4 regions of the Bradyrhizobium quebecense genome follow, and region 4 is predicted to be linked to each of the others. Evidence: riboswitches for the same ligand, from Rfam matches in the RefSeq annotation. Region 4 holds a riboswitch; each other region holds the start of a gene.

Evidence for each region. A riboswitch is a leader RNA that binds a small molecule or an ion and turns the genes downstream of it on or off. The one in region 4 is predicted to bind cobalamin.
Region 1: it holds a riboswitch for cobalamin, as region 4 does, so the genes downstream of both, HU230_RS35930 (TonB-dependent receptor) here and HU230_RS06915 (DUF1636 family protein) in region 4, are expected to answer to the same signal.
Region 2: it holds a riboswitch for cobalamin, as region 4 does, so the genes downstream of both, HU230_RS27325 (ribonucleoside-diphosphate reductase subunit alpha) here and HU230_RS06915 (DUF1636 family protein) in region 4, are expected to answer to the same signal.
Region 3: it holds a riboswitch for cobalamin, as region 4 does, so the genes downstream of both, HU230_RS37760 (TonB-dependent receptor) here and HU230_RS06915 (DUF1636 family protein) in region 4, are expected to answer to the same signal.

The regions. Positions count from the first base shown of each region.
Region 1 is NZ_CP088022.1:7,510,648-7,518,401, reverse strand. Features, by position in the region: gene HU230_RS35950 (MBL fold metallo-hydrolase) at 1-441, shown strand, start outside; gene HU230_RS35945 (ABC transporter substrate-binding protein) at 545-1,375, opposite strand; gene HU230_RS35940 (ABC transporter ATP-binding protein) at 1,378-2,154, opposite strand; gene HU230_RS35935 (FecCD family ABC transporter permease) at 2,151-3,194, opposite strand; cobalamin riboswitch at 3,307-3,504, shown strand; gene HU230_RS35930 (TonB-dependent receptor) at 3,632-5,884, shown strand; gene HU230_RS35925 (hypothetical protein) at 5,994-6,167, shown strand; gene HU230_RS35920 (ATP-grasp domain-containing protein) at 6,294-7,583, opposite strand.
Region 2 is NZ_CP088022.1:5,661,546-5,669,299, reverse strand. Features, by position in the region: gene tnpA (IS66-like element accessory protein TnpA) at 1-349, shown strand, start outside; gene tnpB (IS66 family insertion sequence element accessory protein TnpB) at 342-695, shown strand; gene tnpC (IS66 family transposase) at 748-2,319, shown strand; gene HU230_RS27330 (hypothetical protein) at 2,599-2,796, opposite strand; cobalamin riboswitch at 3,469-3,682, shown strand; gene HU230_RS27325 (ribonucleoside-diphosphate reductase subunit alpha) at 3,938-5,731, shown strand; gene HU230_RS27320 (ribonucleotide-diphosphate reductase subunit beta) at 5,722-6,795, shown strand.
Region 3 is NZ_CP088022.1:7,890,625-7,898,378, forward strand. Features, by position in the region: gene HU230_RS37740 (ABC transporter ATP-binding protein/permease) at 130-1,986, shown strand; gene HU230_RS37745 (hypothetical protein) at 2,139-2,531, shown strand; gene HU230_RS37750 (amidohydrolase family protein) at 2,686-4,176, shown strand; gene HU230_RS37755 (CobW family GTP-binding protein) at 4,178-5,107, shown strand; cobalamin riboswitch at 5,335-5,530, shown strand; gene HU230_RS37760 (TonB-dependent receptor) at 5,637-7,754, shown strand, end outside.
Region 4 is NZ_CP088022.1:1,485,625-1,493,378, reverse strand. Features, by position in the region: gene cobN (cobaltochelatase subunit CobN) at 1-3,023, opposite strand, end outside; gene cobW (cobalamin biosynthesis protein CobW) at 3,023-4,057, opposite strand; gene HU230_RS06915 (DUF1636 family protein) at 4,054-4,428, opposite strand; cobalamin riboswitch at 4,522-4,737, opposite strand; gene cobO (cob(I)yrinic acid a,c-diamide adenosyltransferase) at 4,774-5,427, shown strand; gene HU230_RS06905 (cobyric acid synthase) at 5,439-6,887, shown strand; gene cobD (threonine-phosphate decarboxylase CobD) at 6,892-7,754, opposite strand, start outside.

The sequences.
Region 1 (7,754 bases), 2.7 Mb from region 4:
GAGCTGATGAACAACCTTCATCTCCCGAATCCAAAGATGATGGACGTCGCGGTACCCGCCAACATGCATGTCGGCCTGCACCAGGACGAGCTTGTCAGGGAAGGCCTCTCCCTCAGCGCGCGCGATGCCATCGCGAGTCTCGGCCGGCCCGATATCCTGCTGGTCGATTTGCGCGAGAGCGGCGAGCGGGCCAAGCACGGCATGCTGCCCGGCGCCCTGCACGCGCCCTATCCCGGGATTTGCGCCACATTGCAGCCCGGCGGCATGCTGCGCGAAGTCGCGGCCGCGACCGGCCGCCGCGTCGTGTTCTTCTGCGCCTTCGGTGAGCGCTCGGCGATGGCCGTTGCCGCCGCGAAGAAGGCGGGATTGGCGAACACCGCCCATATCGAAGGCGGCATCGACGCCTGGAAGAAGGCCGGCGGGCCGGTGGTGCAAGGGTAGGTCACTTCCCGTCATTGCGAGGAGCGAAGCGACGAAGCAATCCATGCTGCAGCAAGCGGAAGGATGGATTGCTTCGCTTCGCTCGCAATGACGATAGAGATTCCTACCGCGTCACCCGCTTGAGCTCCTCCGTCAGCCGATCCAGCGCATCGGCCAGCATCACGCCGCCGCACACGGTCAGCCGCTCCGGCAGCACGATCCGCTTGTCGGCCGGATAGAATCGCTCCAGCGCCGGATGCAGCAGGAAGGCGCGGCCCTCGTCTTCGGCACGATCGCCGGCCTCCGACACCAGGATGAAATCCGGCCGCAGTTTTACGATTGCCTCCAGCGAAGCAAATCCGCCCGCGTCGAGCCCGAGTTCGCCGGCCACGTTGCTCAGGCCGGTTGCCGCCAGCAGCGAGCTGATCAGGCTGCTGCGACCTGCGACAAAGCCGCGGCGCTCCACCGGCAGCACGCGATAGTGATGACCATCAGCCGCCGCCCGGGCCCGCGCGATCGCCGCATCGAGCCGCGCGATCTCGGCCCGCGCGCGATCCGGATGCTGCAACACGTCGCCCATCGCGCGGATCTGGTCCCTCACCTCATCCAGCGTGCGCGGCACCGTGAATTCGATCAGGTGCAACCCGTTGGCCTTCAAGAGATCGCGCGTCGCGCGCTTGTCGAACAGGCTGACCACGACAAGGTCGGGCTTGACCAGCAGCACATCCTCGGCCTCACCGGACAGAAGCGGATAGTTTCGCGCCTGCTCGGCGGCCCAGGATTGCCAGGCATCACGCGAAAAGCGGCTGAGGCCGAGGATCTGGTCCGGGTCGGCCAGCGACAGCACGAGCTGGTCGCTGCAGACATTCATCGAGACGATGCGCGGGCCGGCGGCGGACGCGGCTGCACACGGCATCAGCCATGCCGCTGCGGCCACCGCTGCGAGACGCCGCATCCTCACCACACGTCCGCCCACGGCACGATAACGGCCTCGCGCTGAAATTCGGCGCGATAGGCGCTGACCCGGAACACGCGGGCCAGAACATTCTCGGACAACGCCTCAGCGGGCGCACCTTGCGCCGCCAGCCGCCCGTCCGACAGCACCAGCACGTGATCGGCAAAGCGCGCGGCGAGCCCGAGATCGTGCGTCACCACGACGACCAGCACGCCGGTATCGGCGACGTTGCGCAGCTTCTGCATCACGTCGATCTGGTGGCGCGGATCGAGCGAGGCGGTCGGCTCGTCGGCGAGGATCACCGGCGCCTCCACCGCCAGCACCCGGGCCAGTGCGACGCGGCTGCGCTCGCCGCCGGACAGCTCGGTGACGCGGCGGTCGCTGAATTCAGTGACGTCGACCGCCTGCATTGCCCGCAGCACGGCCTCGATATCCTTCGGCGACAGCCGCGCGGGATCGGTCGCGCCATGCGGATAGCGGCCGAGCGCGACGATATCGCGCGCCGGCAGCGGCCAGTGCACCATGTGCCCCTGTGGCAAATAGGCGAAACGCTTCGCCCGCTCGCGCAGCGCAAGCGACGCCAGCGCGTCGCCGCCAATCCGGATCTCGCCGTCGGATGGAATCAGCCCGGCGAGTGCGCGCAGCAGCGTGGTCTTGCCGGCACCGTTGGGGCCGACCAGCGCGACCAGATGGCCCGCTTCCAGCGACAGCGAGACATCGTGCAACACCTTGCGGCTGCCGAGCGAGGCATTGAGCGCGGTGGCGGACAGCAGCGTCATGCCACGCCTCCGCCGAGCGCGCGGCGTTCGCGCATGATCAGATAGAGGAAGAACGGCACGCCGATGATCGAGGTCAGCACGCCGACCTTGATGTCCGACGTCGAAGGGATGATGCGCACCGCGATATCGGCCGCGAGCAGCAGCGCCGAACCGGTGAGCGCGCTCGGCACCAGCAGCCGCGCCGGATCGTGACCGATCAGAGGGCGCATCAGATGCGGCGCGACGAGGCCAATGAAGCCGATCGTGCCGGTGACCGCGACCGCGCCGCCGACGCCGAGCGCGACGCCCGTGATCACGAGGAGCCGCAGTCGTCCGACATCGACGCCGAGGCTCTGTGCGGCCTCCTCGCCGAGCGTCAGCGCGCGGAACGCGTTCGCCTGGCTGAGCAGGATGGCCGCACCCGCGATGATGAAGGGCAGCGCCAGCGCCACGTGCTGGAAGCTGCGGTCCTCCAGCGAGCCGAGCAGCCAGAACGCGATCTCCAGCACCACGAACGGATTGCTCGAGAGGTTCATCACCAGCGCGGTCGCAGCTCCGGCAAAGCTCGAGATCGCGAGTCCCGCGAGGATCAGGATCAACAGCCCGGCATTGCGGCCGGCAATCACCAGCAGCGCGAACACCGAGCCGAACGCGGCGATGATCGCCACCACCGGCAGCGCGTAGGAACGCACATCGGCGAGGCCAAGCGCGATCACCAGCACGGCACCGAATGCCGCCGATTGCGGCGCGCCGAACAGCGACGGCGAGGCCAGCGGATTGCGCAGCAATCCCTGCAGCGCCGCGCCCGATAGCCCGAGAATACCGCCGATCGCGAATGCCAAAATGGTGCGCGGCAGCCGAATCTCGCGCACGATCACCTGCGCCACGTCGCTGCCGCCGCCGAACAGCGCCTCGATCACCGCAGGCGGCGACAGCCGCACCGGCCCGATGCCGAGCGAGAGCACCAGCAGCACGACCACGAGCGCGAGCAGCGCCGCGGTGGCGCCCCACCGGCGCCGCGCCGCGACCTCGGCCGCCAAGGCAAAATCCTGCACGCTCATTGGATCCATGCTCTTACAGCGATCGCCGTGGCAGACAAGCGACACCCGACAAAAACCGTGGCCAGCTGGCGGCCGCCCCACCTCCGCCGGATTGACTTTGCTGCCCGGCCGAACCCTAGATGAACATGACGGTTCTTTCATGAGATGAAAAGGGAATGCGGTGCGGGGAAACTTCCCCAACGCCGCGGCTGCCCCCGCAACTGTATGCGGTGAATCCTTCGTCACAGGCCACTGGGAATCTCGGTCCTGGGAAGGCGACGAAGGGTAACGACCCGCGAGCCAGGAGACCTGCCGTCAGCCGTGGTCACACGCGAAGATGCCGGTCGGGGAGTACAGGCATGAGCTTCACTTGAGGCTGCAAGCAGCTGGGCCTGCGAGCACGATGGTGAGACTGGTTCGCGGTGACGTGCCACTGACGTTACCGAGGTCTCACTTAGATGTTCTCCAACTCTTCCTCCCGGCGCCGCCGCGTGCTTCTGCTCGCGTCGACGATGATCGTGCCGACCATCATCATCTCGACCGCACGGGCGCAGCAGGCGCCCGCTCCCGAGCAACTTCCGGCGATCGAAATCACCAAGCCGGGCGACCAGAATGTCACGCGCGCCAGGCCGGCCGCTGACGAAGCGCCGGCCCCGCGCCGCCCGGCGCCGGGCACAGGACAGGGCAGCGGGAGCGGATCGGGCTCGACAGGGACCGGATCGGCCACCGGAACGGGCGGCACAGGTGGCCGCCAGTTCGCGGGCATTGTCGGCTCTTCCTCGACCGTGATCACCGCCGACGACATCGCGCATTCGCCGGTGCAGTCGCTGCCGGAGATTCTCGCGCAGGTACCGGGCGTGCAGTTGCAATCGCTTTATGGCGGACCGAACGGCGCCAAGACCGCGGTCGACCTGCGCGGTTTCGGCGCATTCGCCTCCGACAACACCCTGTTCCTGCTCAACGGCCGCCGCCTCAACGACTTCGACAAGGCCGGCTTCGATCTCACCACGATCCCGCTCGATTCGATCGAACGCATCGAGATCACGCGCGGCAACAGCGGTGCGGTGCTCTACGGCGACAACGCGGTGGGCGGCGTGGTCAACATCATCACCAAGACCGGCGCCGGCGGCCCGCCGGCCACGATCCGGGCCGAAGGCGGCTTCGGTTCGTTCAACACCCGCATGGCCGCGGTCTCCGCGGCGCTCAATTCCGGCCCGTGGTCGACCTCGTTCTACGGCAACGGCATCAAGTCCGACGGCTACCGCGTCAACAATGCGCTCAACCAGCGCAACGCCGTCGGCAACGTCAACTACACGACATCCGATTTCACGGCCTTCCTCACCGTCACCGGCAGCGACCAGAAGCTCGGCCTGCCCGGCGGACGGCTGGTCGATCCGTCGATCGGCGTCAACGAGCTGTTCACCGATCGCAGAGGAGCAGCGACGCCATTCGACTATGCCAACCAGCAAACCGCCAGCGTCACCACCGGCTTCACCAAGACGCTGATGAATGGCGTCGACCTCATCGTCGACGGCGGCTGGCGGCAGCGCGAGACGCAAAGCGGCTTCTTCGGCACCGCGCCGACCATCAGCTTCGCCTCGACCTATAATGATGCCGCGCTACAGACCTGGTCGATCACGCCGCGGCTCAGCGTCAAGAACGTGATGTTGGGGATGCCGTCCACGGTCCTGACCGGCATCGACTATTACGATTCGACGTTCCGTGAGGCACGCGGCGCCTATCAAGGCGTCGATCCCTACCACATCTACAATATCGAGCAGCAGACCGTGGCCGGCTACTGGCAGCATACACTGGGCGTGCTGCCGACCACCGATTTCTCCTACGGCGCGCGCGTCCAGAATACCAGCGTGTCGGCACGCGATCGCTACGATCCGAATGCACCGTTCGCCTTCGACACGCAGGCGGCGCCGCTCGACAGCAACGAGACGCAATACGCGCTGCATGTCGGCGCCGAGCATCGCTTCACCGACACCTTCTCGGTGTTCGGCCGCGCCGCGCGCGCATTCCGCACGCCTGATGTCGACGAGCGCGTCGCCTCGGGTCCGTCATTCGATCCGCTGACCTTCGCCCCGATCCCGCAGAACTTCCAGCTCAAGACCCAGACATCGCAGGACGTCGAGGGTGGCTTCCGCGTCAAGACCAACCTGTTTCAGGTCCAGAGCAGCGTCTATCTGATGGATCTCGAGAACGAGATCCATTTCAACCCGGTGCTGTTCTACAACGTCAACCTCGATCCCACCCGCCGCTATGGCTCAGAGACCAGCGCCTCGCTCAAGGTCAGCGACAGCGTCACCCTGCGCGGCGGCATGGCGATCACCCGCGCCGTCTTCCGCGAAGGAATGTGGGCCGGCAACGACGTGCCGCTGGTGTCGCGCTACACCGGCAATCTCGGCGTGACCTGGAATATCTGGCAGAACTATCTGGTGTTCGATGCCACGGTGCGGGCCTGGAGCTCGCGCATCATGGACAACGACCAGGCCAACACCCAGAACCGCATTCCCGGCAACGCCACCGCCGATCTCAAGCTCAGCGGGCGGGTTGACCGCTTCTTCTGGTCGCTCAGCGTGAACAATCTGTTCAACGCGCTCTATTACGACTACGCCATCGCGAGCTCGTTCACGGCCGGCCGCTTCTCGGCCTATCCGCTGCCCGGCCGCACCTACATGGTCAAGGCGGGCGCGACGTTTTGAGCTATCGGCGCGGCGGGTGTGACCGGCCGCGCCCATCTCCTTACGTTACAAGCACCGGCGAACTGGGGTAGAATTCCGGCTGCTGATTTGACCCGCGCAGGGGAAACGGATGGCCAAGGCCGGAAAGAAGAGCAAGGGCGGCGGCAAGATCGACGACAAGACCGACGACAAGTCGAAAAAGCCTGCGCCGCCCGCGGCGCCACAGGACGACGACTATTATGAGGACGGCGACATCGCCACGCCGAAGCTCGATCGCTACGGCAATGATGACGAGCCGTTGTAGGGGTTGACCGAAATCCATCCCAGGTCGTCCCGGGCAAGCGAAGCGCGACCCGGGACCCATAACCACAGGATTGGATTGTCTCGCAATGCTGGGGCCACAGCCTTCCTCGACAATTCAATCCTGTGGTTATGGGTCCCGGCCTTCGCCGGGACGACGTGTTGAGAGATCGCGCAGAAAATGCTTCCCCTCGATCTTCTCGATACTCGTGCGATCGAGCAGATGCGCACCGAAGCCGCCGCGCGCCAGCGATGCGGCGATCGGCGGCGATGCCAGCAGCAGCGCTGTGGTCATCGCCAGCGGCACGGCACTGAGCCAATCGAGCCGCACCGGCGTCAGCTCTTCGCTGCTGCCCCGATAAAGGCCTTCGCCCGCGGCGATGCGGCCGCATTCCCGGATCAGGTCTCGCCGCGTGCCGTCGCGCGATGCGCTGCCGAGCAGCGCCTGCATCGCGAGATGCGTTCGTACCCCGCTGCGGCTCTCGGAAAGCGGCGCCGGCGTCTCGCCAAGCGAGACGCGCAGCAGCAGGTCGACCAGATCAGTGCCGGCGCGATACGCGTTGACAGGCTCGACCAGCCGCGGATTGCAGTCGATCAACAGCGGCGTTGCGCTGTCGAGCGGCATGATGACGTCGACCGAGAGCGCGCCGTGCCAGCCGAGATGCGCGCCGATGGTCTCGAGCGCGGCACGGATCGCCGGCCGGCTCACGCTCTCCTTGATCGCCTCGCCGCCGCCGACGCCGGCCGCGATCTGCCGGTAGGCGTGAAAGCCGACTAGCGCGCCGCGGCAGAACACCGACTGGGCCTTCTCAACGGTGCCGGTGATGAGATCCTGCGTCAGCACCTCGCCGGCAAAATCGCCGGCGGATACGAGATCGTAGAGCGCGCGGTTGAGATCGCCGGCATCGCGCACGAACCAGACGCCGCGGCTGGCGGTGCCGACCGACGTCTTGACCACGGATGGAAACCGCACCACCTCGCGCAGCTCGTCGGCCGAGTTCACGATCCGGGTCGGCGGCTGCGGCAGGCCGAGCCGGTCCAGCAGGCGGCTGAAGCCGGCCTTGCTGTGCACCGCGCGATAGCTGGCGAAATCCGGCAGCGCCAGGCCGGTGCGCGACGTCAGCCGCGCCGCGGCGCGGGCGAACAGGAAGCCCTCCTCGTGGGTCGGCAGCAGTACGTCGAAATGCCGCGACGCCAGCAGCCGCTCGACGAAACCCAAGAAGCCGGCCGGATCCGACCGCAGCGGCGGACAATGGTGGTATGTGCGGACAAAGCGGGAATAGCGCGCCAGGCACCAGCGCGAGGGGTCGCAGACCTCGACGTGATGGCCGGCCAGCCCCAGGATCGTGATCGCCTCGCGGCCGGAGGTGCTGGAGCCCTCTGACACAAGCACGCGGAGCGGCTTTTTGGCGTCGATCATGGCCGATCATCACCGCAGGACCACACTTTGTCGCCGCCTTTAATGCCGCATGTGTCGATCCGGCACGCCCGCGCCGGGGGCAGCCATGCAGGCGCGTTCATGGACAATTAGCGCCCAGCCTTTATTTTCTGCCCGCCCTGCCGGGCATTTTTTTGACGCGTTTTCTTCACG
Region 2 (7,754 bases), 4.2 Mb from region 4:
GGTTTCGGTATCGAGGCTTGCACTCGAACATGGGGTCAACGCGAACCTCCTTCGGAAGTGGATCAAGAAGCACAGCGCGACCAGGTCGCTGCCGCCGTCCTCACGCCCGGCGTTCATCCCGGTTCAGCTTGAGGGGAAGTCCGAGCGGGACCTGTCGCGAAAAGACAGCGTGGCGACGGTTGATTTGCCGGCTTACGATGAAGTGCGTGGTTCGGAACCCAAAGGGACTCCAGCTTTTTGTTCTCCGGCCAAAGTGAGCGTGTCGCTGCCGAATGGCGTGAAGCTCGCGCTGGAATGCGGCGATGTGGATGCATTGACGGCGATCATCGGAGCGCTGGGCGATGTTTAGACTGGGCGATGACCTGCAGGTCTATCTGCACCGTGAGCCGATCGACTTCCGGGCTGGCATCAACAGCCTTGCGGTCCTGGTCCAGGAGACGATGGCGCTCGATCCATTCACTCCGGCGGTTTTTGCGTTCTGCAATCGCCGTTGCGACCGGATGAAGCTTCTGTTCTTCGATCGGTCCGGCTTTGTACTGGTCCTGAAGCGGCTGACCGAAGACAGGTTCCGATGGCCGCGCCGCCAGGAGGCGATCGTCACGCTGACGACGGAGCAATTGCACTGGATCCTTGACGGCATCGATATCGATGCGATGGTCCGCCATCCGGTGCGGCAATATCAGGTTGCCGGCTGAGCTCTCGAGTTGAGCGGTTGACGCGTCGGTACGGTTCAGATTCAAGAATTCGATGAATCGAACCGGCGATCCGAGTGTTGAAGTGCTGTTGGCACGCATTGCTGCGCTGCAGGCGGAGAACCATCAACTCGCCGACCGCGTCGCCAAGCTCGAGGAAGAACTGGCGCTGGCACGCCTGCATCGTTTTGCGCCGCGCAGCGAAAAGCATGTTGATCGTCTCTTCAATGAAGCCGAGCAGGCCTCCGATGAGGAGGACGCCGGCAGTGAAACGAACAATATCGCCGAACTTCCGGACACGGGCTTGCCACCCGTCGAAAACACAATGGGAAAGAAGCGCGGCCGCAAGCCGCTGCCGGGGAACCTGCCTCGTGAGCGCGTCGAGTATGACCTGTCCGACGATCAGAAGGCGTGTCCTTGCTGCCGTGGCCAGATGCATCGCATGGGCGAGGCTGTCACCGAGCAACTTCATATCGAGGTGAAGGCGAAGGTTTTACAGAATGTGCGCTTCAAATATGCGTGCCGCCATTGCGATCGCACCGGGATCCACGCCCCTGTCGTGACCGCGCCGATGCCGCCGCAACCATTGCCGGGCAGCGTTGCCACGCCCTCGACGCTGGCGTTCGCGCTGGTTCACAAATATGTCGATGGCACGCCGCTCTACCGCCTGGCGCAGGCCTTCGAACGTGCAGGTGTTCCTGTCAGCCGCGGCGCTTTGGGCCACTGGGTGATTGGCTCGAGCGAGAAGCATCTGCATCGCATCTACGACGCCCTGAAGCTGCGGCTCAGATCACAACCTCTCATCCATGGCGACGAGACAACGGTTCAGGTCCTCAAGGAGAAGGACAAACGGGCCACCAGCACATCGTACATGTGGGCTTATCGCAGCGGCAAGGGCAGCCACGAGCCGATCGTTCTTCTGGATTATCAGCCGGGCCGCGGCCAAATCCACCCGCAAGCCTTCCTCGGCGATTACCGTGGCATTGTAATGAGTGACGGCTATACCGCATGGCGCACGCTGGAAGGGGCCACCCACATTGGATGCATGGCCCACTCCCGGCGGCGCTTTGTCGATGCCCTCAAAGCCAGGAAGAAGGGCGGCGGTCCGCCCGAGCAAGCGCTGCGGTTCTTTGAACAGCTCTACCGGGTTGAAAGGCGGGCGTGGGACGGAATACCGGAGAAGGGTGAAACACAGGCCTACTGCATTCGCCGCTTCCGCCAGCAACATAGTGTCCCCATCCTCAATGCTCTCAAAGTATGGCTCGATGACATGGCCCCGAAGGTCTTGCCTGACAGCAAGCTCGGCGACGCCGTATCCTACACCCGAAACCAATGGGAATATCTGACGCGCTACACCGGGGACGGCAGCATGCCGATTGACAACAATCTTCTGGAGCGCGACATCAGGGTTTTTGCAACTGGCAGGAAGAGTTGGTTGTTCAGCGATACCGTGGACGGAGCCAAGGCCAGTGCCGTCGTCTATAGCCTGATGCTGACCTGCCGCGCCTCACGTGTCGAGCCGTTAGCGTGGTTGCGCCACGTCCTCACCGAATTGCCTCAGCGCGCCGGCGACGCCGATATTACAGACCTGCTGCCCTTCAACTTCCACAAAGCCGCCACTGCCTGAACGGCTCGGTATCGCCCGATACCAGGGCAATCCATCAAAACCGCCGGCGTGCGAAGAAAATCGCGCTTACAAGTAAGCTGCTAGGGACGTTAAAAGGAAATCGCAGCAGCCCGCCGCCAAAAAGATCCCGGTGCATTCGGATTCGCGGGACCCGCTCGCAGCTCGGATCTGAGATCATTGAATGCGCATCTAACTGGTGGCACGTGCCAAGTTTCACTTGGCACGTCTTCGATTCGATCACTACGCGGGCTGTATCTCTATGTGGCGCCGAGCATCGGCTCACCCATCATCAAGCTCGCTCATGGCCTCATCCATATCCGACTGGGAATCGCTTATGACTTGCGTGGCGACGGAAACGAGAGCCTTTTCGAATGCTCGGCGCAGTAGCGCTGCACGCGTGTCATCGCCGCCGCTCTCGGCGGTGTCGGAGGGGGCGCCAACCTGCGGCGCTGTTGCATTAATATCGGCTGCGTTCATGTCGTAACACCCGGATAGCGGCGTCGCCGCGAGATGACCTATCCGCTTCATGCTAGCAGGGACAGCTTGCGAAAAGCTGACTAAGATCGAGCCTCCTTGGCGGCTTCATCCATGACCACGCAAGTGAGGACAACCGTATGCCGGCACGGTCATTACTGCGATCGGAGCTCTGGTAAATCATGGCGCCAAAACACTTGGCCACGTCAGCAAGCGCGACGGCGACTGTTGCGCGTTGAAGGCTCAGTGGTACCATAAGCATTTGTGGAGCTATCGCGCTCGATCTGGCGCGCGCGGCAAGCCACCGAGATCGCACGATCATGGCAGGGACGCACCTCACGCCAGTTCCACAAGAAGAGCAACACCTTGCTGGCGCATCGCATTCTCGACCGCTTTGAATTGCAAGCCAAACGTTGCGCGTCATGAGATTATCCCTCGCCAGCATCGCCCGGAACCTTCGCCGAACGGATTCCTATCCAACGCGGACTCGCATAGGCACCCGTCATCGCGACGGAGCATCGAAATCAAAATGCTGCCACTCTTTTCACGGAATGGGCCGAAGCAGGGGGGCATTTGCTCGAACACAGCGTTGCGGGCCCAGACCCGGAGCGGACGTGGCGTCCTGCGTCTCGACTCCCCTGCCACAAGCCTTGACGAATCTCGACGCGCGGCGTCTGTATGTAGATCTGCCACGGTCTTCCATTCTGCATCTAGTAGGGTGGAAGCTAAGAGAGAACCCGGTGCGCCGGTAACGGCTATTCCGGGGCTGCCCCCGCAACTGTAAGCGGCGAGCGGTTGTCATAATGGTCACTGGCCGCGACAGCACCGGGAAGGCCGACAGCCGCAGCGACCCGCGAGCCAGGAGACCTGCCGCGACAGAATAGAACGTCCTCGGGCGGGGTGCCCCGTGCGTCGCTTGCAGCCTGGGACGTTTGACCCGTCTCCTCGCAAGTCGTGCGCGTGGCTTCCCCCCCCTAACATCGCGGGGTTGCCGATGTCGTCGTCTTACGATTTCAATCAGCATGGTCATCTAATTGAGTGGCCGAGTGTGCGGCCGTGGCCGGCGCGGCCAAAGTCTGCCGCGCCTCAGCGGTGTGTTGTGCCGCCGCCGTCATCGCCTCCGCTGCCGCGGCCTCTCGCGCCATTGCCAAAGCCGTCCGATCTCACGCTCGATCGATCGCGCGACGGCCTGCTGACCGCGTTCGGCAAGCTAACGCTGACCGATCGTTATCTGCTCGTCGGCGAAAGCGTCCAGGACATGTTCGCGCGGGTGTCCTGTGCCTTCGCGGACGATGTTGCGCACGCCCAACGTCTCTATGACGCGATGTCTCGGCTGTGGTTCATGCCAGCCACGCCGGTGCTGTCCAATGGCGGCACCACGCGCGGCCTGCCAATCTCGTGCTTCCTTAACTCGGTGTCCGACTCGCTCGAAGGCATCGTTGGCACCTGGGACGAAAACGTGTGGCTTGCCTCCAACGGGGGCGGTATCGGCACGTACTGGGGCAATGTTCGCTCGATCGGAGAGAAGGTGAAGGGCGGCGTCAGCTCAGGCGTCATCCCGTTCATCCACGTCATGGACGGCCTGACGCTGGCGATCAGCCAGGGCTCGTTGCGGCGCGGCTCGGCGGCGGTCTATCTCGATATCCAGCATCCCGAGATCGAGGAGTTTCTCGAGATCCGCAAGGCGTCCGGCGACTTCAACCGCAAGAGCCTCAACCTGCATCACGGCATCAACCTCACCGACGAGTTCATGCGTGCCGTGGGCGCCGGCACCGCGTTCGCTCTGCGCAGCCCGAAGACGAACGAGGTCGTCCGCGAGATCGACGCGCGACAGCTATGGCAACGCATTCTTGAGAACCGGTTGCAGACAGGCGAGCCTTATCTCTTGTTCATCGACACTGTGAATCGCGCGCTTCCCAAGCACCAGCGCGAGCTCGGTCTCAAGGTCTCGACCTCCAACCTGTGCAGCGAGATTACGCTCCCGACCGGCATCGACCATCGCGGCGAGGAGCGCACCGCGGTGTGCTGTCTGTCATCGCTCAACCTCGAGACTTGGGACCAATGGAATGAGGAACCCGGCTTCATCGAGGACGTCATGCGCTTCCTCGACAACGTGCTCACCCACTTCATCACGACGGCGCCGGAGGGTATGAAGCGGGCCCGCTACGCCGCCCTGCGCGAGCGCTCCGTCGGACTTGGCGTCATGGGCTTCCACTCGTTCCTCCAGGCGAATGGCATTCCAATGGAGAGTGGCTTGGCGAAATCATTCAATCTAAAGATGTTTCGGAAGATCCGGGGTGATGCCGACGCGGCATCCGTCGCCCTTGCTCGCGAGCGTGGCCCGTGCCCGGACGCCCTGGAACGTGGCGTGATGGAGCGCTTCAGCCAGAAGATCGCGATCGCGCCGACTGCTTCGATCAGCATCATCTGCGGCGGCACCAGCGCATGCATCGAGCCGATCCCGGCCAACATCTACACCCACAAGACGTTGTCTGGTGCCATCTCGGTACGTAATCCTCATCTGACCAGGGTACTGATCGCCAAGGGCGCCGACACCCCGGTGACCTGGCAGTCGATCATTGCGCAGGAGGGTTCGGTCGCCCATCTCGACATTCTGTCGGAACACGAGAAAGCGGTGTTTCGCACCGCCTTCGAGGTCGACCAGCGCTGGATCGTCGAGCTTGCAGGCGACCGGGCCGCATTCATCTGCCAGAGTCAGTCAATCAACCTCTATCTGCCGGCCGAGGTCGATAAGTGGGATCTCCACATGCTGCACTGGACGGCGTGGAAGCGTGGGGTGAAGAGCCTTTATTACTGCCGTTCAAAATCGATCTCGCGCGCGGCGTTCGCCGGCAAGATCGTCGACGATGACGAGGCCGCGCCGCGGCAGCCGCCTGCGCAGCGCACCGATTATGAGGAGTGCCTCGCATGTCAATGATCGATCTCTCGTCTGTCGATCCGCGCACGCTGATCGGCAAGGGACGCGTTGGTCTCCTTGACTCGATGGGCAGCTATGACGTTGATCGCTACGCTTGGGCCTACGAGTTCTGGAAGCGTCAGCAGCAGACGCATTGGATGGCCGAGGAGGTGCCGCTCGGCAACGACCTCAAGGACTGGGCGTCGGACCGCGTCACCGCCAGCGAGCGCGCGCTGCTCACCCAGATCTTTCGCTTCTTTACTCAGTCGGACATCGAGGTCGGTGACAATTATCTCAAGCGATACATCCCGATTTTCCAGCCGCTCACCGTCCAGATGATGATGGCGGCCTTCACGAACATGGAGACGGTCCACATCGACGCCTATGCGCTGCTGCTCAAGACGCTCGGCATGCCCAAGACCGAGTTCGAGGCATTTCGCAGCTATGCGCAAATGCGCGCCAAGGCGGACTACATGCACGAGTTCGGCGTTGACACCGTGGCCGATGTCGCGCGCACCCTGGCTATGTTCGGCGCCTTTACCGAAGGCATGGCGTTGTTCGCGAGCTTCGCTATGCTGCTCAATTTTCCGCGCCACAACAAGATGAACGGCATGGGACAGATCGTAAGCTGGTCGGTGCGCGACGAGAGTCTCCACTGCGAGGGCGTCATCAAGCTGTTTCACGAATGGCACCGCGAGACCGGCGCCGTGACGCGCTCGGTCCGTGACGACATCGTCGATGTCGCCAGAACGATGGTAAAGCTGGAGGAGAACTTCGTCGATCTCGCCTTTGGCCTGGGCAAGATCGAGGGCATGCGTCCTGAGCAGATCCACGCCTACGTCCGTTATGTCGCCGACTGGCGACTGACCCAACTCCGGATTGCCCCGGTTTTCGGCTTCTTCAAGGCCGAGGAGGATGGGTTCACGCAGCTCAAGCCGCATCCGCTGCCTTGGCTCGTCGAGATTCTCAATGGCGTCGAGCACGCCAATTTCTTCGAGCAGCGCGCCACGGAGTACTCCAAGGCGGCGAGCCGAGGCAGCTGGGACGGCGAGGCCGGGGTGTGGGCGGCTTTCGGCCGTATGTAGGCAGCCGGAACAGCATGCGTCCGTTCATACATCTTGGAGGTTCGCGGAAGTCCTCTGCTGCGGCTTCCGGCGGCACAGCGGACCTCAAGCGGCATCATCCACGCCGCTCGAAAATCATAATGGGGGAACACCCGCCCACGGGGCTGATGTACGAAAGTGAAGTCTGATCTTGTGCTGAGTTGCTTCGGTGCGGCAGACTTCGAAAAGGCGATCACAATCGTTGCAATTTGCAGACTGGCGAGACGTCCGTCCCGCATACGGAACTCGGAAAGTTCTGGCGGTACAACTTCGGAAGGCCCAGCCTGAGATGGTCCGGCGTGCGAAGGCCGGGCGTGAGAGGGGCCGGCGGAGGATGGCCGGCGAGGGATTTTTATCCATATCCTGCCATAGCAAATCTTGGTCGAAATCAGGATGCGCCTCGATCGTCTGCTGCGAGAGGTGATGCGGGGACGGTTCTGTGCTGGATCTGCACCGAGCGCAGCCGGCGCATGCGAATCATCCTCCCAACGCAAGCCTGGCGAATAGGGGTGCGCTATATCCAGGTACGGCGAATAAGGGTGCCGAGCATCCAAGTACGGCGAATAGTGACGGCCTGCGTCCAGATATGGCGAATAGGGCTCCCCCGGCAGCGCGGGCGAGGCGGTACGATTTGGCGCAGCACCACCCTGAGCGCCGTTGAGCTGCTGCTCAAAGCCGGTAGCGTCCGTGGGCGGTAGCGGTGAATTGGTGTCCGGGCTCGTGTTCGATGGTCCGAATTCGTTGAAATCCATCTGTCACTCCCGCATGATGGAGCAGCTCGAGCAATGCGAAGGCTCCTGTCCTGCGAGACCGAAGCAGCTGTTTCGGAGGTTCGCGTTGATCTTCAAGCTCTCCTGGATGCACACGTCTGGCGCGGTCGATGCGAGGCGCCGCCATCCAGACAGGCTCATCCTGGGTAAGGCGGCTTTCGAAAAGCTGAC
Region 3 (7,754 bases), 2.3 Mb from region 4:
TAACCCATGGAGCCCCCCAAAACAAGCCAAGAAAGGGGAGCTTAAGCCCATCACCGGATTGGGACTTTACCGGATTTGCCAGCCGGGGTCGGCGGGCCTATGTGGGGGCGATAGAACCGGTCTAGATATATGAGTGTAGCCGAACAGCTTGAGCCCCCTCGCGGCCCCCCCGAGCCGCCGCGTGATGCGTTGCTCGATGAGGAGGCCTTCATCGAGAGCCAGATCACCGAGCCGGCGAAGAGCCGTGCCCGCTTGCGGCCCCTGCTTGCGCTCGCGCCCTATGTGGCGCGCTACAAGGGACGGGCGATCCTCGCGCTGATCTCGTTGACGATCGCGGCGATCACCACGCTGATTGTGCCGGTCGCGGTGCGGCGGATGATCGACCTCGGCTTCACGCCCGAAGGCATCGCGATGATCAACAGCTATTTCAGCGTGATGCTCGCGGTCGTCGCTGTGCTCGCCTGTGCCAGCGCCTCGCGCTACTACCTCGTGATGACGATCGGAGAGCGCATCGTCGCCGATCTCAGGGGCGACGTGTTCGCGCATCTGATCTCGCTGTCGCCCTCGTTCTTCGATTCCGCACGGTCGGGCGAATTGGTGTCGCGGCTCACTGCCGACACCACGCAGATCAAGTCCGCGGTCGGTGCCTCGGTGTCGATCGCGCTGCGCAATGTGATGCTGTTCTTCGGCGCCGCCGCGATGATGGTGATCACGAGCCCGCGGCTCTCGGGCTTCGTGCTGCTCGCGATTCCGATGATCGTGATTCCGCTGGTCGCGTTCGGTCGCTGGGTGCGGCGGCTGTCGCGCCACGCCCAGGACACGTTGGCCGATGCCAGCGCCTATGCGAGCGAGCTGGTCAATGCGATCCGCACCGTGCAGGCCTATACCGGCGAGCGGCTTGCCAAGGCGCGCTTTGCCCGCGAGGTCGAGCAGGCCTATGAGGCCGCGCGCAGCTCGACCAAGGCGCGCGCGGTGCTGACGCTGATCGTCATTTTCATCGTGTTCGCCAGCGTCGTCGTGATCCTCTGGGTCGGCTCGCACGACGTGCTGATCGGCGCCATCAGCCCCGGCCGGCTCGGCCAGTTCATTCTTTATACGGCCTTCGCCGCGAGCGGCCTCGGCCAGCTCAGCGAGGTCTGGGGCGAGGTCTCGGCCGCATCGGGCGCCGCCGAACGGCTGTTCGAGATTTTGCGCGTCAGGCCGCAGATCGCGGCTCCCGCTTCGCCGCGCGCACTGCCGCAGCCCGCGCGGGGCGATGTCGGCTTCGACAATGTCAGCTTCGCCTATCCGACTAGGCCGAACGCGCTGGCCGTCGACGGCGTATCGCTGGAGGTACGCTCCGGCGAGAAGGTCGCGATCGTCGGTCCGTCCGGCGCCGGCAAGAGCACATTGTTCCACCTGCTGCTGCGCTTCTACGATCCGAAATCAGGCATCATCTCGCTCGACGGCGTGCCGATCCGGCAGGCCGATCCGGCCGACGTGCGCGCGCGGATCGCGCTGGTGCCGCAGGATTCCGTGGTATTCGCCGCGAGCGCCCGCGACAACATCCGGTTCGGCCGGCCCGACGCCACCGACGCTGAGATCGAGCGCGCCGCCGAGCTCGCCCATGCCACCGAATTCCTGCGCCGGCTGCCCGACGGCTTCGACGCCCAGCTCGGCGAGCGCGGCGTGACGCTGTCCGGCGGCCAGCGCCAGCGCATCGCGATCGCGCGCGCGATCCTGCGCGATGCGCCGCTGCTGCTGCTCGACGAGGCGACCTCGGCGCTCGACGCCGAGAGCGAGACGTTGGTGCAGACCGCGCTGGAGGAATTGATGCGCCATCGCACCACGCTTGTGATCGCGCATCGCCTGGCGACCGTGCTGTCCTGCGACCGCATCCTGGTGATGGACCAGGGCAGGATCGTCGAGCAGGGCACCCACGCCGAGCTGGTCGCCGCGGGCGGCCTCTATGCGCGGCTGGCGCGACTGCAGTTCGAGGGGATTTGAACGAATTGGGACCCTGTGCGCTCCGCCTATGCGATTCCTATGCGATCGAGCGCGTGCTCCCCTCGAAAACCTATTCCCGCGCAAGGATAGTCGCGCCGCGCCTGACCTCCTTCGACGGCCGAAGGGGCATCGGCGCGCGGGGTGTTCGACTGATGCGCGAGGACGCGACCAAACCCGAGAGCAGGCTGCTCCGTGCCTGGCAGCTTGCCGTGCTGCGCTTCGCAGTGACGCTCGACGACGACGATCGGATGCAGGCGCTTAATGCGGCCGGCGAGGTCGATCGGCTGGGCGGCGCGGCCGATGACGCCTTCCACTTCTTCCGCCGGACGACCGCGGACCTGTGCGCGGCGATCTCCGGTCAGGGCGCGGATCAGGATGCCGTCATCCGGCGATTCCTGGTGCAAATCGACAATGTCAGGCTCAAGCGCGCGGTCGAAGCGGCGATCGCCAGGGACCGCACGCCGCCGAAACTCGTGGCGAGCCGCATCAAACCCGGCAACGATCTTTGGCGGGGGCTGCCGTCGCGGCGTGCAACCGGAACGTAACGAGGGGCTCTCTGCAATCGCCATCACGGCGCGGCGGATATTCCGTCAGAACATGTCGCCACGACCCCTTGCCGGGTTGCTGCGATGAGTGCGATGCGCTTCTCTGTGCTCGAAAAGAGATCGGCCGGTGTCGGACAATGCGGGGAGTGGCGAGATGGGTGGTTTGGTGATCAGCGGCGGCCGGGTGGTGGATCCGGCCAGCGGGATGGACGCGATCGGCGACGTCGCCGTCGTCGACGGCAAGATCGCCGCGGTCGGCACGGGGCTCGGCGGCGCGGAGCGGCAGATCGACGCCACCGGCCTCGTGGTGGCGCCCGGCTTCATCGACCTGCACGCGCATGGCCAGACCATTCCGGCCGATCGCATGCAGGCGTTCGATGGGGTGACGACATCGCTCGATCTCGAGGCCGGCGTGCTGCCGGTGGCATCCTGGTACAAACGCCAGGCCGAGAAGGGGCGGGTGCTGAACTACGGCGCGGCTGCCAACTGGGCGTTCGCGCGGATCGGCGCGATGACCGGCTCGAATGCGGAAAGCTCGCTGGAATCATTCGGCGCAGCGATGCGCGATCGCCGCTGGATCGAGAACGTGGCGACTGAGAGCGAGGTCGGCGGCATCCTCGCGCGCCTTGCCAACGGACTGAATGAGGGCGGCATCGGCATCGGCATTCTCAACGCCTATGCGCCGGGCGCGGGCGTGCAGGAACTGACCGCGGTGTGCCAGCTCGCCGCTGATCATGCGGTGCCGACCTTCACCCACGTCGCCTACATGTCCCGCATCGATCCCGAGAGCGCGGCCGAGGCCTATATCCGCCTGATCGGCTATGCCGGCGCCACCGGCGCGCACATGCACATCTGCCATTTCAACTCGTCGAGCAAGACGGATATCGAGCGCTGCGTTGCGCTGATCGCCAAGGCGCAGGCGCAGGGCCTGCCGATCACGGTGGAGGCCTATCCCTACGGCACCGGCTCGACCGTGCTGGCGGCGACCTTCTTCAGCGATCCCAAATTCGAGGAGCGCAACGGCCTCGGCTACGATTCGGTGCAGCGCGTGACCGACGGTCACCGCTTCGGCAGCCGCGAGGAGCTGCTGGCGGCGCAGGCCGCGGAACCCTCGACGCTGGTGCTGTGGCATGTGCTCGATATCGAGAACAACGCGCATCATCGCGATCTGCTCGACATGGCGGTGCTGTATCCGGGCGGTGCGATCGCGTCCGACGCGATGCCGTGGACGTTGTCGGACGGTCGCCCCTACACCGGCGACGCTTGGCCGCTGCCTGATGATGCCACCTCGCATCCGCGTTCGGCCGGCTGCTTCACCCGCTTCATCCGCGAATGGGTGCGCGAGCGCCGGAAGGTGTCGCTGCTGGAGGGCATCCGCAAATGCGCGCTGATTCCGGCCGAGATTCTGTCCGCGAGCACGCCGGCGATGCGCGCCAAGGGCAGGTTGCAGGTCGGCGCCGATGCCGACGTCGTGGCGTTCGACTTCGAGACGCTCAGCGACCGCGCGACCTTCTCCGCGATGAACCGCCCGGCGGAAGGTGTGCGGCATCTCGTGGTCAGCGGCCAGCCGCTGATCAATGATGGCGTGCTCGATGTCGCGGCACGGCCCGGCCGGCCGGTGCGCCGGCCCGTCACCGGGGGCTGAGGTGCCGGTCCCGATCCTGCTGGTCGCGGGTTTTCTCGGGGCGGGAAAGACCACGGTCGTCAACCATCTGCTGGCGCATGCGCAAGGCCGGCGCATCGCCGCCGTGGTCAACGATTTCGGCGCGATCAATATCGACGCGGAGCTGATCGCCGGCGCCAGCGATGGCGTGGTCAGCCTGAGCAATGGCTGCATCTGTTGCACACTTGAGGGCGATCTGCTGCGCACGCTCGCAACCTTGCTGCGGCGCGATCCGCGTCCCGAATTCATCGTGATCGAGACCAGCGGAATCGCCGATCCCGCCGACATCGTGCGCAACCTGATGGACCCGGTGATCTGGAAGGAGGCGCCGCTCGAGACCGTGCTGTGCGTGGTCGACGCGACGCAGCCGGTGGCCGCGCTGGACGATGCGCTGCTGCGCTCGCAGTTGCGGGCGGCCGATGTGGTGGCGCTGAGCAAGGTCGATCTGGCCGATGCAGCCGCGTGCGCCGTGATCCGCGATGCGGTGCGGGCAGTGCGTCCGGCGGCCGTGGTCGTCGATGCGCTGCATGGCGAGGTGCCGGCAGCGCTGTTGTTTCCCGCGGACCTCGATCAGTTGCCAGCGCCGCGCGAGACCGCGCCGCGACGGCCGGTAGCGGACCGGTTCGAGACGCTGAGCTGGACATCGGAGCGGCCGGTGCGGTTGCCGCGCTTGCAGCAGGCAATCGGTAAACTGGCGCCGAAGCTGGCGCGGGCGAAGGGATTGTTCGAGACGGTGGAGCAGCCCGGACGGCTGACGGTGTTTCAACTCGCCGGCGGCCGCGCGACATTGGCCGCGGGCGGCGTGCCGGCACCCGGCGTGCCACGCACGCGAATCGTGTTCATCGCCGAGATGGGCGCTCTGTCGCGGGCCGAGATCGATGAGGTGATGCAGGGATGTGTCGAAGCAGGGTGATGCGAAGCCAGTTTCCCGTCACCCTGAGGAGCGCGAAGCGCGTCTCGAAGGGTCGACGGCCGTCAGCGTGGCCGTGCATCCTTCGAGGCTCGCTCCGCTCGCACCACAGGATGACGGAATAGAGAATCCTCGCGTCGGCCCGCGCTGTCGCTGTGTCATCGCAGCAGCATCATCCCGCAAAGCATGTGTGCGACAATCGCATCGAATTGACAGCCTATCCCGCACCACCTATCGTTTCTGCCGACGGTTCCCTTCGGGGATCAAAAGGGAATGCGGTGCGAGGGTAACCCCAATGCCGCAGCTGTCCCCGCAACTGTAAACGGCGAGCCTTTCGTCAATTTGCCACTGGGCTATCAAGCCCGGGAAGGCGTCGACAGGCGATGACCCGTGAGCCAGGAGACCTGCCGTCAGTCGTGGTCACACGCGAGCACATCGGGCGGGGGCGTCCTGGTGGGATCGGAGCACTGCCTTTGGGGCAATGCGCCAGTCCGCGTTCGCGGTGACGTGCCACGTTACCGCGAGTCCTTTCATGTCTCCGTCCTCTCCCGCCGCGCGCCGTTGGCGCCTCGGTCTCGTTTGCTCCCTGTCATCGCTGCTGCTGCCGGCTGAAGGTTCGGCACAAACGTCTCCACCCACGACGCTCGATCCGATCGAGGTCGCACCCTCGACATCCGCAGAGCCCAAGCCCGCGGCGCGAAGCCGCAACTCGGCGACGTCGTCGCGGCCGCGCGCCAGACCTGCAACGGCTGCGGCAACCGCTGGCGCGCCGCGCCCCGCGGCGTCGGGCGCATCGGGATCGGCATCGCCGACGCTCAACGCCACCATACAGGGAGGCACCGGCAGTCGCCTCAATCTGACGCCGCTGCAGACGCCGGCCAGCGTCGAGATCATCACGGCGCAGACCATCGCCGAACGCGGCCAGCACAATGTGCTTGATGCCGTCACGCAGAATGCGGCCGGGTTCATCGCAACGCCGGCGCCCGGCAATGGCGGCCTGTCGTTCAGCACCCGCGGCTTTGCCGGCAGCAACTCGGTGATGACGCTGTATGACGGCACGCGCTTCTATATCGGCTCCGGCACCCTGACGTTCCCCTACGACACCTGGTCGACCCAACGCGTTGAAGTGCTGCGCGGTCCGGCCTCGGTGCTGTACGGCGAGGGCGCGATCGGCGGTGTCATCAACGTCGTTCCGAAAAAGCCGCAGGGCACGCCCTACAACGAGGCCGAGGTCTCGCTCGACAGCAACATGACGCGACGGCTGTCGGTGGACAGCACCGGTCCGATCAATCCCAATGTGTCCTACCGCATCAACGCCACGGGCAACATGTCGGACGGCTGGGTCGATCGCGACAAGACATCGAATGCGGTGGTCTCCGCCGCCGTGCGGGTGCAGGCGTCGGACAATCTCGCCTTCACGCTCTCGGAAGATTACGGCGACCGCAGCCCGTCGCGCTATTTCGGCACGCCGCTGATCAACGGCTCGATCCAGGACGCGCTGCGCTTCAAGAACTACAACGCATTGGACAGCGCGATCCGCTACCAGGACAGCTGGACCCAGTTCAAGACCGAGTGGGGCGTCGCCGACGGCATCAAGATCAACAATACGCTGTATTACCTGACCAGCGAGCGGCACTGGCGCGATATCGAAAACTACACCTTCAATCCGAAGACCCAGCTGATCGACCGCTCCAGCTACATCGAGATCTTCCACGACCAGAAGCAACTCGGCAACCGGATGGATGCGACCTTCAGCGGTCACGTCTTCGGACTTGCAAACCAGTTTGTCGCCGGATTCGACGTCAACCGGATCGACTTCACCCACACCAACAATTCGCCCTATGGCGGCGCGTCGACGGTCAATCCTTACGTGTTCGATCCCGGATCGTTCTTCGCGACGACCACGGCGACGACGCCGGGCTTCAACGCGATCGTCAATCAATACGCGCTGTTCGCCGAAGATCGCCTGTCGCTGACCGATCAATTGTCGCTCGTCACCGGCGTCCGGTACGATCGTCCCGAGGTCGATCGCACCGACTACAAGACGCCGGCGAACAGTTTTGAAACCACGCTGTCGGGCACCAGCTGGCGAACCGGGTTGGTGTACGAGCCGATCAAGGACCTCGCGTTCTATGGTCAGTACGCGGTCGGCGTCGATCCGGTCAGCAACCTGATCTCGCTGTCGACCTCGCAGAAAACCTTCCAACTCGCGACCGGCAAGCAGACCGAAATCGGCGTCAAGCAGTCGTTCTGGGGCAGCCGCGGCGAGTGGACGCTGGCTGCTTACGAGATCGTCAAGACCGGCCTGACCATTCCCGATCCCAGCAATCCAACCGCCGGCCTTGCACTGCAAATCGGCCAGCAATCATCCCGCGGGGTCGAAGGAACGATCGGGCTCGCGCTGAACGACGGCTGGCGCGTCGACGCTAATCTTGCGCTGCTGCGCGCCCGATACGATAACAACAGCCAAGTGGTCGGCGGAAAGGTCGTCAGCTACAATGGCAATGTTCCGGTCAACGTGCCGCAGCAGGTCTCGAACGTCTGGCTGACCTGGGACTTCGCGCCCAACTGGTCGGTCTACGGCGGCGTGCAGATCGTCGGTGCGATGTACTCCGATCTCGCCAACACGCAATTGCGGCCGGGCTACAAT
Region 4 (7,754 bases):
AGGGTCGCCGATATTTCGGCGGCGCCGCGGAAGCCGTGGCGCATCATGCCAGTGATCCACGCGGGATTGGCGGCGCGCGCCCGCACCACAAGCGAGATTTCTTCGGTCAAGGAACGGGCATGCGGCTGATCCGGCCGCGTCGCATCGAGGTGATAGAGCGACGGGACCTTTGCGCCGAGCCGCCGCGCCGCGGCGGCGATGCCGGCCTCATGCGCGGCATAGTCCGCCGCCAGCAACAAGTCTGTCTCCGGCAAGTCCTGGGTGTGGACGAAGCTGTCGGCAGAGGCGAGCCGTGCCTCGATGCCCGCGCGGTCGGGCCTGATCTCGCCATCGGATGCAATGGCCCAGGACGATGCCGACAGCCAGGCTTCGCCGGCCGCGTCGCGCGCCTCCTCCGTGAAGACGTCCGGGACAGACGCGATGCCGGCGCCATAATGTCCGGGGCGAGGCCCGAACACGCGCGAGACGCGCTGCCGGTAAGGATTCTCGTCGCTCTCCTCGTTGCGTTCGGACAACGCCTCGGTCGCAGCTTCGAACAACTGCGCAAGACCGGAGAAGACGTCGCGAAACAGCCCCGACACGCGCAGCGTCACGTCGATGCGCGGACGGCCGAGTTCCGCCGGCGCGATGATGTCGTAGCCCGACACCCTGCCCGACCCATGATCCCAGCGCGGCGCGATCCCGGCGAGATGCAGCGCCATCGCAAAGTCCTCGCCGGCGGTGCGCATCGTCGAGGAGCCCCAGAGATCGACGACCAGCCCTTTCGGCCAGTCGCCGTGATCCTGCAAATGACGGCGCAGCAGCTCTTCGGCGAGCTTCACGCCTTGCGCATGCGCGGACGGCGTCGGCACCGCGCGCGGATCGACCGCAAACAAATTGCGTCCGGTCGGCAGCACGTCGCTCCGCCCGCGATAGGGCGAGCCCGACGGCCCCGACGCAACACGCCGACCCGCGAGCGCATCGCGCAGCGCTGCCCTCTCCGCCTCTCCGCAAGCGCCCTGCCCGAACACATGAAGCCCGTCGCCGAACTGGCTTTCCTTGAGATCGCAGACGAAACGATCGATCTGGGGAATGGCCTCGGCTGCGGAGACTGACGCCGCGAGACCGAGATCGTCCTCCAGCCCGGCGATGCGCGCTTCCTCGCGAATCGCGGCAATCAGGCGCTGCCGCCGCGCCGGATCGAGGCCGTCCGCAGTCGAATATTCATCGAGCAAACGCTCGAGCCTGCGCAAGCCCTCCGGCACCGCCGCCTGCGCCAGCGGTGGCGGCAGATGGCCGATCATCACGGCACCGATCCGGCGCTTGGCCTGCGCGGCCTCGCCGGGGTCGTTGACGATGAAGGGATAGACAACCGGCAGATCGCCGATCAGCGCTTCCGGCCAGCATGCGGATGACAGCGCAACCGACTTGCCGGGCAGCCATTCCAGCGTTCCATGCGCGCCCATGTGGACGACGGCATCGATGCCCTGCTGCCTGAGCCACAGATAGAACGCGACATAGGCATGGCGCGGCGTGCGCGAGAGATCGTGATAGTCGGCATCGCGCTGACCGACCTCACCGCGTTCCGGCTGAACCGCGATGATCGACTTGCCGCACCGGATCGCCGCGAAATGAAACGCGCCGTCGCGGCAGTCGGAATCATCCTCCGGCGCGCCCCATGCACGCGAAAGATCGTCCTGGAGCTGCTGCGGGAGGCTGGAGATCGCTGCGCGATATTCGGCCACGTCCCATGTCAGCTTCCGGTGCAAAAGCGCGTCTCCCAGCGGCCCCACCGGCTCAAGGTCAAAGCCTGCGGCCGCAAGATCGGTCAGCAACAGCTCCAGCGAGGCAAGCGCATCAAGACCAACGGCATGCGCTATCTGATGCGGACGACCGGGATAGTTCGAGAGTACGAGCGCGAGCTGCTTCTCTTGCGCCGGCTTGCCGGCAAGCCGATGCCAGGCTGCTACGTGCGCGGCGACCGCTGCGACGCGCTCGGCATCCGGCTGATGCGCAAGATGCGCGAACTGCAGATCGGGATCGCGCTCGCCTGGCGACTTGAAGCTCACGACGCCCGTGAACAGGCGGCCGTCGACCTCCGGCAACACCACATGCATCGCGAGATCGCCGGGCGACAGGCCGCGCAGCGACACGGCCCAATCCTCGCGCCGCGCCGTGGACAGAGCGACCTGGAACACCGGGCACGATACGGCATCGAACGGCGTCGTACCGTCGTCACCCGCCGCGGAGAACGCGGTCACATTGACGATGGCGGCCGGGCTGCATTGCGCGAACTGAACGCGCAGCCAATCGGCCACCCCCGCCGCCTTCAACGAGGTGACGAACACGCCGTGGGCATCGAATCCCTTTTCGCGCAAAGCCTCGATCAACGCATCGACCGGCGCCGTGTCGCCGGCCGCCAGATAGGAGCGATAAAAGGTCACCAGCACAAGCGGTCGGCCATCCGATGCCGGCAGCGCCGCGACGGCACCGCGCCGCGAATCGTAGACGCCGATCTCGGGAAGATCGATCTCGCCGACGACAGGCCCGGCATAGAGGCCGGACGCCAGCGCCAGTTGCGCGATCACGGCCTGCGCGGCAACGGGGCCGCCCTTGTCGCACAGCACCTTCAGGCGGCGCAGCGTCGAGACCGGCAAGGTCGAGAATTCATCCAGCCGCAGATCGTCGCGACCATCCGCCGGCAGCACGACCAGGGCGATGCCGCGCTCCTTCGCCAACCGATGCACCGCGGCCAGCCCGTATGACCAATAGGGTTCGCCGCCGATCAGCCGCACCAGGATGCCGCGTGCCTGCGACAGTGTCCGCTCGATATAGGTATCGACCGACAGCGGGTGGCGCAGCTCCGCGAGATTGGCGAGCCGCAGCGACGGCAGCGCGGCGCGGCCCCGCCGCCAGCCGGCCGCGAACGCGGCGAGATCGCTGTCGGAAAACGACAGCACCACGAGATCGGCCGGATCCTGGCCGAGGTCCCTTGGCGTCGCGGTCTCCTCAAGGCCGCGGCTCTCGCGGAAGACGACGTGCATCAGACACCTAGTCGCGCCCGGATCGCGGCCTCATCGACATCGCTGTGTTCGCCGATCACGACGAGCTTCGACTGCCGGGCCCGCGCGCCCCAGGGCATGTCGAATTGATGCCTCACCCGCTCGCCGACCGATTGCACCAGCAACCGCATCGGCTTGCCTTCGACCGCGATATAGCCCTTGGCCCGCAGCACGTTCTGCTCGCGTGCCAGCCCCTTGATCGACGCGATCAGCGCATCGACGTCTGAAATCTCCGGAAGATCGATCACCACGGAATTGAAGTCGTTGTGCTCGTGGTCGTCCTCACCATCATGGTGGGACGGCCGCGACGCGAGGTCGTCCTCTGCCGCCGCTTCAAGACCGAGGATCACGCGGGCGTCGATCGCGCCGTCGACGATGGGCAACATCGGCACCTCGCGCGGCATCTCGGCCGCGATCACCGCCTTGGCCGCTTTGATCCCCTCGGCTCCGGCGAGATCGGCCTTGGTCAGCAGCACGATATCGGCACAGGCGATCTGGTCCTCGAACACTTCGGACAGCGGCGTCTCGTGATCGAGATTGTCGTCGGCCGCGCGCTGCGCATCCACCGCGGCGGGATCGGGCGCAAAACGGCCGGCGGCAACAGCCTCGGCGTCGGCCAGCGCGATCACGCCGTCGACCGTGATTCGCGAACGAATCTCCGGCCAGTCGAACGCCTTCAACAACGGCTTCGGCAGCGCGAGGCCGGACGTCTCGATCACGATGTGATCGGGCCTCACAGGGCGCGCGAGCAATTGCTCCATCGCCGGGATGAAATCGTCGGCGACGGTGCAGCAGATGCAGCCATTGGCGAGCTCGACGATGTTCTCGGTCGGGCAATTGGCGTCGGCGCAGGACTTCAGGATCTCGCCGTCGACGCCTTCGCTGCCGAATTCGTTCACCAGCACCGCGAGCTTCTTGCCGTTGGCATTCCGGATCAGATGCTGGATCAGCGTCGTCTTGCCGGACCCGAGAAAGCCGGTCACGACGGTGACCGGAACCTTGGCGAGCGTCATCATTCTGCGGCCTCCGGCACGACGGCGATGGGTGGAATGCGGGCAAGCGATTGCTTGCGAAAGATTTCCGGGCGGCTGCGCCACGGCACGATGCCGTCAGGCGCGGCGGCATAGGCAGAGGCGCCGGCGATCACATCCCTGGCATGATCAGCCGACAGGCGGCCGTAGACATAGGACCATCGCCCCGGCGCGCTGAGCGCGACCGAGCAGCCTTGGCTGCAGGCCGACAGGCATTCGACCGGAACCAGATTGACGTCGTCGGGCACGCCGGCCTCAACAAGCGCGGCATGCAGGCGCGCACCGGGCGCGGGCTCGCCTTCGGCCAGCGTCTGGCCTGCGCGACAGGTGATACAGACATGAAGTGTAACGCTCATCGCCCTTCCTGGATTGACTGCGGGAAGCGATGAGGCACACGAACCTGACGTGAACAGGTTCGTTCCCCGTCGCGGAACACCCCGTCCGCCGGTCTCAAACACACTGCGTCGGCAGGTCTCCCGGCTTGCGGAGTAGGATTTCTCCCGTGATGCCCACCTTCCCGACTCCATCAGGGAATCAGTGGCTTGGGCATCTCTCCGGTCACGGTCGCGGGGGCGGCTGCGCTTCGGGCAAACCTCGCGGTCCGAGCCCTATCGCATTCCCTCTTCGCCTGTCGTAGGACAGGAACCAACGCGGGGTCACCATTCGTCCTGGCCTCGCACTTGTCAAGCCGAAGGAACGTGATGATTTCTGATGGAAACGACGCTGACGATCGCGACGTCGGCACCGACCCTTCGCTGGATGCGCGGCATGCGGCCAAAATGGCGAAAAAGAAGGTCGCCCGCGACAAGATCATGGCGACCAAAAGCAGTGAAAAGGGCCTGATCATCGTTCATACCGGCGCCGGCAAAGGAAAATCCTCCTCCGCCTTCGGTATGATCGTGCGCTGCGTGGCGCACGGCTTTCCCTGCGCCGTGGTGCAATTCATCAAGGGCGCCTGGGATACCGGCGAGCGCCGGCTGCTCACCGGGCATTTCGGCGATCTCTGTCAATTCCACGCGATGGGCGAAGGCTTTACCTGGGAGACGCAGGACCGCGCCCGCGACATCGCGGCAGCGCAGGCCGGCTGGGAAAAAGCCAAGCAGCTGATCGCGGATCCGAGCCTGCGGATGGTGGTGCTCGACGAGATCAACATCGCGCTCCGTTACGATTATCTGGCGATCGCCGATGTCGTCGAGTTCCTGACCACGTCGAAGCCGCCGATGACCCATGTCGTGCTCACCGGGCGTAACGCCAAGGAGGAGCTGATCGAGATCGCCGACCTCGTCACCGAGATGACATTGGTGAAACATCCGTTCCGCTCCGGCATCAAGGCCCAGCCGGGCGTCGAGTTCTGACGGACATCACCATGGCGCGCGCATTGATGATCCAGGGAGCCGGCTCGGACGTGGGCAAGTCGCTCATCGTCGCCGGCCTCGCGCGTGCCGCGAGACGACGCGGCCTGCGCGTGCTGCCCTTCAAGCCGCAGAACATGTCCAACAACGCCGCCGTGACCGTCGACGGCGGCGAGATCGGACGCGCGCAGGCATTGCAGGCGCTCGCTGCCGGCGCCGAGCCGCACACCGACATGAACCCGGTGCTGCTGAAGCCGGAAACCGATATGGGCGCCCAGGTCATCGTGCACGGCAAGCGGATCGCGACCGCAGGCGCGCGCGAATATGCCGCCATGAAGCCGTCGCTGATGGGCGCGGTGATGGAGAGTTTTGGGCGCCTGAAAGAGCGCGCCGATCTCGTGCTGGTCGAAGGCGCCGGCAGCCCGGCCGAGGTCAATCTGCGCAAGTCCGATATCGCCAATATGGGCTTTGCGCGCAAAGCTGGCGTGCCCGTGGTCTTGGTCGGCGACATCGACCGCGGCGGCGTCATCGCGCAGCTCGTCGGCATCCAGGCGGTGATCCATCCTGATGATGCTGCGATGATCCAGGGTTTTGTCATCAACAAATTCCGCGGCGATCCGACGTTGTTCGACGACGGCTACCGGCTGATCGAAGCCCGCACCGCCTGGCGCGGCTTTGGCGTGCTACCCTGGTTCGTTCGCGCCGGCGAGCTTCCGGCCGAAGACGCGCTCGGGCTTGGCGAGGCGCGCAAGCCCGGTCAGTGCAAGATCGCGTTTCTGGCACTGTCGCGGATCGCCAACTTCGACGACCTCGATCCGCTGAAGCTCGAACCCGGCGTCGATCTCGTGATGGTGCGGCCGGGCGAAGCCATTCCGGGCGACGCGAAGCTCGTCATCCTGCCCGGCTCGAAATCGACCCGCGGCGATCTCGCCTTCCTGCGCGCGCAAGGCTGGGACATCGACCTGCTGGCGCATCATCGCCGCGGCGGCCATATCCTTGGGCTGTGCGGCGGATACCAGATGCTTGGGCAGAGCGTCGCCGATCCCGACGGGATCGAGGGGCTCGCCGGCGAAACGCCTGGCCTCGGGCTTCTCGATGTCACGACTGTTATGACCGAACAGAAGACGCTGACCCGCGTCAGCGCGATGCATGCTGCGACCCATCAACCGATCAGCGCTTACGAGATCCACATCGGACACACCGGCGGCCCGGATCGCGCGCGGCCCTTTTCAATGCTTGACGGCTCGCCGGAAGGCGCCATGTCGCGTGACGGGCGCGTTCACGGCAGCTATCTGCACGGCCTGTTCACCTCGGACGGATTTCGCAAGGCGTTCCTTGCGCAGCTCGATATCCCTGCGGCGGATCAGCCGTACGACGCCAGGGTCGAGAGCGCGCTTGACGCGCTTGCCGAGCACATCGAGACCCATCTTGATGTGGAAGGCCTGCTCGCGTTGGCGCGCTAAACCATCAACGCGACAACACGGCGGAAAGACGGGACCATTCGGCCTCGCTGCCCGGCAGACCGAGGCGCAACCATCCCGGCTTTTGCTGGAAGACGCGCGACCAGATCTGGCCGCGGGCAAGCTTGTCCTGCGCGGCCAGCGCGTCGCCGGTCTCGTAGAGACGAAACAGCGACGTGCCGCCGAGCAGCGTCCAGCCCAGCGATTGCGCTTCCGCATCGAGCCTGACGCAGTCGTCCGCCAGCCGTGCGGTCGTCGCCCTCGCCCAGTCGCGATCGAGCAGCGCGCGCCGTCCAATCGCAATTGCGGCACCCGAAACCGGCCATGGGCCCGCCATCGCCGCAAGCGCAGCGATATCCGGCTCGCTGCCGATAGCGAAGCCGAGCCGCAAGCCCGCAAGTCCGTAAAACTTGCCGAATGAGCGCAGGATCAGGAGCCCGGATTGTCCGGCCTCTCCTGCAACTGACAGGTCGGGTACAGCGTCCGCAAAACTCTCGTCAATCACGAGCCGGCCAACGCGCGGCAACAGCGCGAGCAGTTCGTGCCGATCATGGCGTCTGCCATCGGGATTGTTCGGATTGACGATGATGCCAATGTCCGCTCCCGCAAGCGCTGCGAGATCGGACACCTCGGCAACATCCCAACCGGCCGCCGACAACATCCCGGCATACTCGTTGTAGGTCGGTGCAAGAATCCGCGCTCGCCCGCGCGGCGCCAGATGCGGCAACGACTGAATTGCGGCCTGCGCACCGCTCATCGCCACGATCGGCGCGTCGGTGCGGTAGGCCTGCCGCGCGGCGTTGTGCAGCGACTCGATATCGGAGCGCGACGGCAACGCGCTCCACTGCCGCGGCACGACATCAACGTCAG